Regions from separate parts of the Peribacillus sp. NPDC094092 genome, predicted to be linked through region 3. Evidence: riboswitches for the same ligand, from Rfam matches in the RefSeq annotation. Region 3 holds a riboswitch; each other region holds the start of a gene.
What was found. Region 3 has a riboswitch for S-adenosylmethionine ahead of ACQKNS_RS09980 (methionine ABC transporter ATP-binding protein). Riboswitches for the same ligand answer to the same signal wherever they lie in the genome.
Positions count from the first base shown of each region.

Region 1 (2,267 bases), on a different contig from region 3:
ACCTATAGTAAGGGTTGCTGCAGTTTCTTCAGTCAAAGGCAACGTAATCGGGATGCTCCATACATGCCCGCTGCTAAGCCTCATATCCTTGACCACTGCCTCATAGTCACTTTTTGTAAAGAATCCTTTAATCGGACTGTAGGCACCAGTGCCTATCAATTCAAGATCACTTAAAGCAATTTCATCGATTTCGATTGATTTTGTTATTTTACTAAAATCATATTTTGGTTCCCAAAGATCGATTAATGTTCCTCCGTGCGGTAAACTGATTGTCATGCTATTTTCCCCCTATGGTTTCTATTTATTTAAGATAAGTGTAATCCGCATTCCGTTTTTTGGGCTCCTTGCCAACGGCCTGAGCGTAAATCATCTGCATTGAATGCAGGTGCTGTACACGTTTTACATCCAATGCTCGGATATCCATTATCATGCAGGATATTATATGGAAGTCCGTTTTTGTGGGCGTAGCGCCAAACATCTTTCCATGTCCAATGTATGAGTGGACATATTTTAACTGACTTGAACTTATTATCCTTATTGATATACTCGGTCTTAGCCCTTGTTTCGGATTGCTCCCTCCGAAGTCCCGAAAGCCATGCTGTTGCCGTTGAAAGCACATCGGTAAGCGGAATGATTTTACGGATGTTACAGCATTTATTGGAATCACTAAGCCATAATTCATCCCCATATTCCTCTGCCTGTTCCTCAAGCGTCAAGGCAGGTTTCTTCATTTCAATCGAAAGCTTTGGATAGCGCTTTTTCACTTGCTCGATCAATTGGTAAGTCTCCTCAAAATGAACATCCGTATCAAGGAAAACAATTTTTGCCGAAGGGTTGACCTTCGCCAATAAATCCGTTAGCACGATGCCTTCGATACCAAAACTGCAAGCATAAATCAGTTTGTTTCCATAATGGTCATTCGCCCATTGCAATACTTCCAAAGCCCCTTTTGTGTCACTGTCTTCAGGAAATGCAGGGAATTCCCCTGTATTGAAATTTTCATAGTTTATTAATCCAGCCAACTTTTGTAGCCCCCTCTAAAAACTTGCTGTATCAGGTTAGAGTAACTGATGATCAATTCCCGTTTTAATCTTCCCCAGTTTATTTGATTCTAGGAAAAAAGAGACGAATCTAACCAATACTCTCTTTATATCAGTTAAACCCGCCTCTAGTTTTTCTAGTCAGCAGATACCTTATTTAATTCTTAATTTTTCATTTCTTTCCATTTGAATGATTTTACCATCCTGGACAATAAGTGTAATGGATCCATATTTCATTGAGTTAAGCATTTCTTGAAGTCGTTCAAATATTTCTTCAAGCTGATTCTCTTTATTCAAACCAGTTCCTCCTTTAAGAAAATCCGCGAATATTTTATTTTCAACGCTGATTAAATGAATTTCTAAGTTTTATATAATTCCATACAACCTTACATTGTTATGGTTTGCTTGCAATTTTTCCAAAAACAAAAATCTTTCCATGATGGAAAGATCCCAAGGTAAATATCATTACCTTATCTTCCAAAATGATCAACATTTTGTTGGAGGTAGCACCTTGCATCCATCATGCAGGTTGCTGGACTTCAAAGGGCCAATTCCCTCCGTCGCTCTGGATAAGTTTTATTATTTTAAATATTAACATATATTTAATCCTTGTCAATGGAGTTTTCTTATAAAATAACTTGGTTTAATATTATGGATGAACTGCTATTTTTATACACACTATTCAATTAATGATTTTTTGTTCATTTAAATACGAAAATAGACTCGTTTTTTTAGATAATGTCTCCAAAAAAATGAGTCTATTTTCATTATTGATGCCTGTAATTACTTTAAAAAACATTTTCTAGAATTCCAGTCCTTTTTTATTAAGGCTTACTTGAAGTCATTAATTTCTTAACTGTATCGCTTCTACAAATTCTTGAACTTGACTCTGGACGCGATCAATTAATTGCGAATCATTAATCGGATTTTCTGAATTCTGTTTATCTATTTCCTTATCAACAAAATAAATGCCCTGCAGCGGCTCGCCTTTCAATATTGAGATCAATGGTTTAAGCGCATAGTCAATCGCCAATAGATGCCTGTTACTTCCACCAATCATGATCGGCAGAACCGGCTTACCCTTAAAGGCACCTTCAGGCAGCAAATCAATCAAGGCTTTTAATACACCTGTATAGGAAGCCTTATAAACCGGTGAACCAATGATGATTCCTCTAGCTGCTTGAATTCGCTCTGAAAGTTTTAAGATATCTTCGCTATTATATTTCC
Region 1 is NZ_JBNNUC010000004.1:97,362-99,628, forward strand. Features, by position in the region: gene sat (sulfate adenylyltransferase) at 1-276, opposite strand, end outside; gene ACQKNS_RS18960 (phosphoadenylyl-sulfate reductase) at 306-1,010, opposite strand; gene ACQKNS_RS18965 (YezD family protein) at 1,194-1,337, opposite strand; SAM riboswitch class I at 1,508-1,616, opposite strand; gene ssuE (NADPH-dependent FMN reductase) at 1,885-2,267, opposite strand, start outside.
Region 1: another riboswitch for S-adenosylmethionine. It lies ahead of ACQKNS_RS18965 (YezD family protein); the one in region 3 lies ahead of ACQKNS_RS09980 (methionine ABC transporter ATP-binding protein).

Region 2 (2,267 bases), on a different contig from region 3:
TACGATTTAATAGTGCCAACGGGAATTTTTCTCACGATGTTCCAAGCATTAACATTCATTTTGATCGTTCTTTTTTCAAATTCAAAAAATGGCGGTCTGTTAAATATCCTTTGGTTGATAAAATTCCTGTCAATTGGTTCCATTTCCACTAATTCAAATAAAATCGTCCTTCTTTCCACATGAACCGGTTTAAATGTAATCCGGAAGGCTACGTTTTTCTTGAACATCATTTTTTTCACTTCCATCGTTCCGGAAAGCACTATATGCTTTGGCGTAATCTCGACTTTAATATCCTGACCATATGATTTCGTTCTTAAGATTTGCTCTATCATGGCTTCCGTTACCGTTATCGGTAAGCCATTTTTGAATGGACTGAATGTACTCATCCTTGCATTCCCCTCCTGCCGCTCATATGAATCTCCGGTTATAGCATATGCCGGGTTCCCTGATGAAGTAACACAACTCAATAATCGGTATATTCAAAATCTTCCACCTTCAGCCCTTGACCTTTATAAAAACTACCTGTATAGTCATAATTAATTTAATAGACAACTCTTATCCAGAGAGGCGGAGGGACTGGCCCTTTGATGCCTCAGCAACAGACTGATCATGTACTGTGCTAATTCCAGGAGTGTAAAAGCTTGAAGATAAGAAGAGTATATCGCTTTGCTGCCAACACCTCTTCTTATTTTTAAGAAGAGGTTTTTTATTTTTGGCTCTTTTCGTAAAGATTGTTGTTTTTAAAATGAAACGATTTAAGGTTGATTGGAGCGGAAGTGCGAGACTCCTGCGGGAGCAGCGGGGCAGGTGAGACCCCACAGGCGTTTACGCCGAGGAGGCCCACCGCCCGCCCCGCGGAAAGCGAGCATCTGGAGGGGAAATCAACCACACCTCACTACTTGGTAAATAGCAACAAAGTATGCGAAAACATTCTTATTTTTAAAAGGAAAGAAGGGAATGCAACATGTCAATCACTTTAACGAAAGCACCTTTCAGGGCCGATCACGTTGGAAGTTTATTAAGGCCTGAACGTTTACATATTGCCAGAAAGCAATTTAAGGAAGGTACCATTTCAGCAGAGCGGCTTCGTGAAGTTGAAACCGAAGAAATCAATCGGATTGTCGAAAAACAAATTGAAGTTGGATTGGAGGCCGTGACGGATGGTGAGTTCAGACGAACATGGTGGCACTTTGACTTCCTCGAACATTTACATGGCATCGAGGGATATGTGACGGAAAAAGGACTCACATTCGATGGTGTGGAAACAGAGAGATATAACGTTCGCAATACCGGGAAGGTTTCATTCAATCCTGAACATCCCTTCATTCGTGATTTCATTGAATTGAACAAAATCGTGAACGGACGCGCCGTTGCTAAGCAAACCATTCCCAGTCCGAATCAATTATTTGCTGTAGGCATTCATAATGAAGACATCTACCCTGATATTGAAGACTATGCAAATGATATCATCAAAGCGTATCAGCATGCTTTGAAGGCTTTTTATGAAGCAGGTGTGCGTTATCTTCAATTGGATGATGTATATATTGCCAGACTTTCAGCTCCAGATTTCCAATTCAAAGATGGAAAATATTCGAGGGAGCAGTTAATCGATCTTGCACTTCGCGTAATTAATGGAGCATTGGAAGGCAAGCCAGAAGACCTTGTCGTCACTACACACCTATGTCGTGGTAACTACCAGTCGACTTGGGCGTTTGAAGGAAGCTATGCCCGTATCGCCCCAACTTTATTGGCAAAAGAAAAAGTGGATGGATTTTTCTTGGAATATGATGATCAACGCTCAGGGGATTTCAAACCATTGGAATACATTCCAAATGGCGGTGCACGGGTCGTACTGGGTGTCGTCACCTCAAAAAATGGAGAAATCGAAGACAAGGAGGCTGTCAAGGCACGCATTAAAGAAGCCTCGCACTTCGTTCCTCTTGAACAGTTATGCTTAAGCCCGCAATGCGGCTTCGCCTCCACCCATCACGGCAACAAGCTGACCGAAGAACAGCAATGGGAAAAGCTGAAATTCGTCGTTGATATAGCAAAAGAAGTATGGGAATGATCCATTCGAACAACCTAATCGGCATCCAAATAACCGTGCCGATTAGGTTTATAAAAAGCGTCAAAGACATTCATCCTAAAGCCGAAGGCAAACAAAAAAGAACGGTCACCAGCACGTCCCCTTTTCACTTGCAGTTATCATCATCCTCATCCATTTTCTTCACAAGTATATCATCCGTCACCCTATCTTCCAGCTTGTT
Region 2 is NZ_JBNNUC010000003.1:23,545-25,811, forward strand. Features, by position in the region: gene ACQKNS_RS15745 (hypothetical protein) at 1-386, opposite strand, end outside; SAM riboswitch class I at 553-654, shown strand; gene ACQKNS_RS15750 (5-methyltetrahydropteroyltriglutamate--homocysteine S-methyltransferase) at 965-2,068, shown strand; gene ACQKNS_RS15755 (hypothetical protein) at 2,193-2,267, opposite strand, start outside.
Region 2: another riboswitch for S-adenosylmethionine. It lies ahead of ACQKNS_RS15750 (5-methyltetrahydropteroyltriglutamate--homocysteine S-methyltransferase); the one in region 3 lies ahead of ACQKNS_RS09980 (methionine ABC transporter ATP-binding protein).

Region 3 (2,267 bases):
GTGTCACCGAAAGCTGTTGACAGCTGATCTGCCGTTATTTCCATTCCCCATAACGTATTACCCATTTATTTGCACCTCCTGGACGAGAATCCCCTCATCTTTAATATATTGATAAGCCTTGTCCACCTCATTTTTGTTCCCGGTCACTTCGATGATCAAATTCCCGAAAGGCGTTTCCTGAATTTCAGAAATATTGGCTGATAAAACACTTAAATGAACATCATATTTCTTCGAGATGGTTGAAAGCAAAGGAGTACCCGAAGTAGTCCCAATAAAATTAATTTTCCAAATTATCGGGATATGGGACCCTATGCTTTTCAGGAAACTTTGTGGAATTTCGTCATGTATGACCGTTCTCACGAAGTTTTTTGCAATATCCGTTTGCGGCTTCGCAAACACTTCGAAAACCGAACCTTGTTCAACGACGCATCCGCCCTCCATGACCGCTACCTTATTGCAGATTTCCCGAATGACTGACATCTCATGGGTGATTAGCAGAATGGTAATATTGTATTCTTTATTAATTTTCTTTAAGAGCTGGAGAACGGCGCTCGTTGTTTGTGGATCCAATGCAGATGTAGCTTCATCACACAATAAGATCGATGGATTGGTAGCCAATGCTCTCGCAATGCCGATCCGCTGCTTTTGACCGCCGGATAATTGTTCCGGATAACTCTTTGCTTTGCTCGATAAGCCAACGAACTCCAACAGCTCGCCTACCCGCTTTTTGATTTCTTTTCCAGGGGTTCCCGATAAAATCAGCGGCATGGCGATATTATCAAAAACGGTCTTTGAGTTCAGCAAATTAAAATGCTGAAAGATCATCCCGATCTTTTTCTTTTCTGCCCGCAATTCCTTCGGGTTCAATTTGGTTAAATCCATGCCCCCGACAATCACCGAACCGTCTGATGGCTGTTCAAGCAAATTGACCAACCTGATCAACGTACTTTTCCCGGCCCCGCTATAACCGACTACACCGAATATATCGCCCTTTTCCACTGTCAAATTGATGCCCTTCAAAGCCTCGACAGTCTGTTTCTTTGTTTGATAAACCTTTTTGACATTTTGAAACTCAATCATTCAATCTCCCCCCATGCTGTTTATTTGTACGAATTCATTATCCAGAGAAGAGCTTTGCAAAGTTTCATAATGGTAGGGCTGAATTTTGGAATTCACGAGTAAACCTGAGAAAACCAATTCTCCAATTAACCTTCTGCATTTTGAATAAACAAAAGAGGCCTCTTCCGTCATCAGACAGAAGAGGCCTCTTTTAGACATAAAAAAGAGTAAACTCTTAAATTAATTATCTAAGAAAAGCTCCTTCTTATCTTTCAAACTTTCGTCCGTTGGAATTAGCACAGTATTTTTACAAAAGTAAAAACCCGCTGCCGAGGTATCATAGGGCCAAGTCCCTCCACATCTCTTGATAAGAATTAACGTTGTATTTAATTATGTCCTTCACTATATATTCAAATTTCTCTAAAGTCAACCCTATTTTTTTCGCACTAAACATTTTCATAATATAGTGAAATGACGCTTTTAAAGTTATAACAATATAACTTTATTTCATTTTTAATGATTTGCTCATTCTCCATACAGGGTACTTTTCATTTTCTTCGCTTATCTTCTTCATGCCTGAATTCGTATATAAACGAATCGCCCTTCCATTATCCGGAGAAACCCTTAAATGATATTCCGGGACATTGAATTGCCTGTAAAAGTTTTCTGCATAGCGAACCAATTCCTTGCCAAGGCCTTTACTGCGGTAATCGGGAATAAGATAAAAAAGATTCACATAGCCGATTTCCTTTCCTTCATACTCCCGAATTTGAAGTTCCATTTGTCCAATCGATTCTTGGTCCTTTTCAATGATCACCTGTCCGCCCGGAAATTTGCGGACCCGTTCTTTCATCCGTTGCAAATATGTATTTTCATCTCCGAAACCATCTTCAGATCCAAAACTTACAACATAGGAATCTTTCCTGAATGTAAGGATGATATCTTTATCTTTGTCGGTATCAATAGTACGAAAAATCAGCTTCATCCGCCCCTATCATTTTAGTGAAATAGTTTTTGATTAAGCAAAATTCATTTTACTTACGCTCATTTAAAATATTTATTTTTTCTTTTTCATGAATAATAGGCTTAAGGGGACCTTTTCGTTTTTGTGCCTTGATGAAAAAACATTTGCCATCTTCCATTCGTACATTTCCAGATTGAACTCCTTAAGGTATGTTCCTCTTTATCTTCATCAAAAATCCGGTACG
Region 3 is NZ_JBNNUC010000002.1:213,529-215,795, reverse strand. Features, by position in the region: gene ACQKNS_RS09985 (methionine ABC transporter permease) at 1-44, opposite strand, end outside; gene ACQKNS_RS09980 (methionine ABC transporter ATP-binding protein) at 58-1,080, opposite strand; SAM riboswitch class I at 1,322-1,433, opposite strand; gene ACQKNS_RS09975 (GNAT family N-acetyltransferase) at 1,562-2,044, opposite strand; gene ACQKNS_RS09970 (DUF4440 domain-containing protein) at 2,146-2,267, opposite strand, start outside.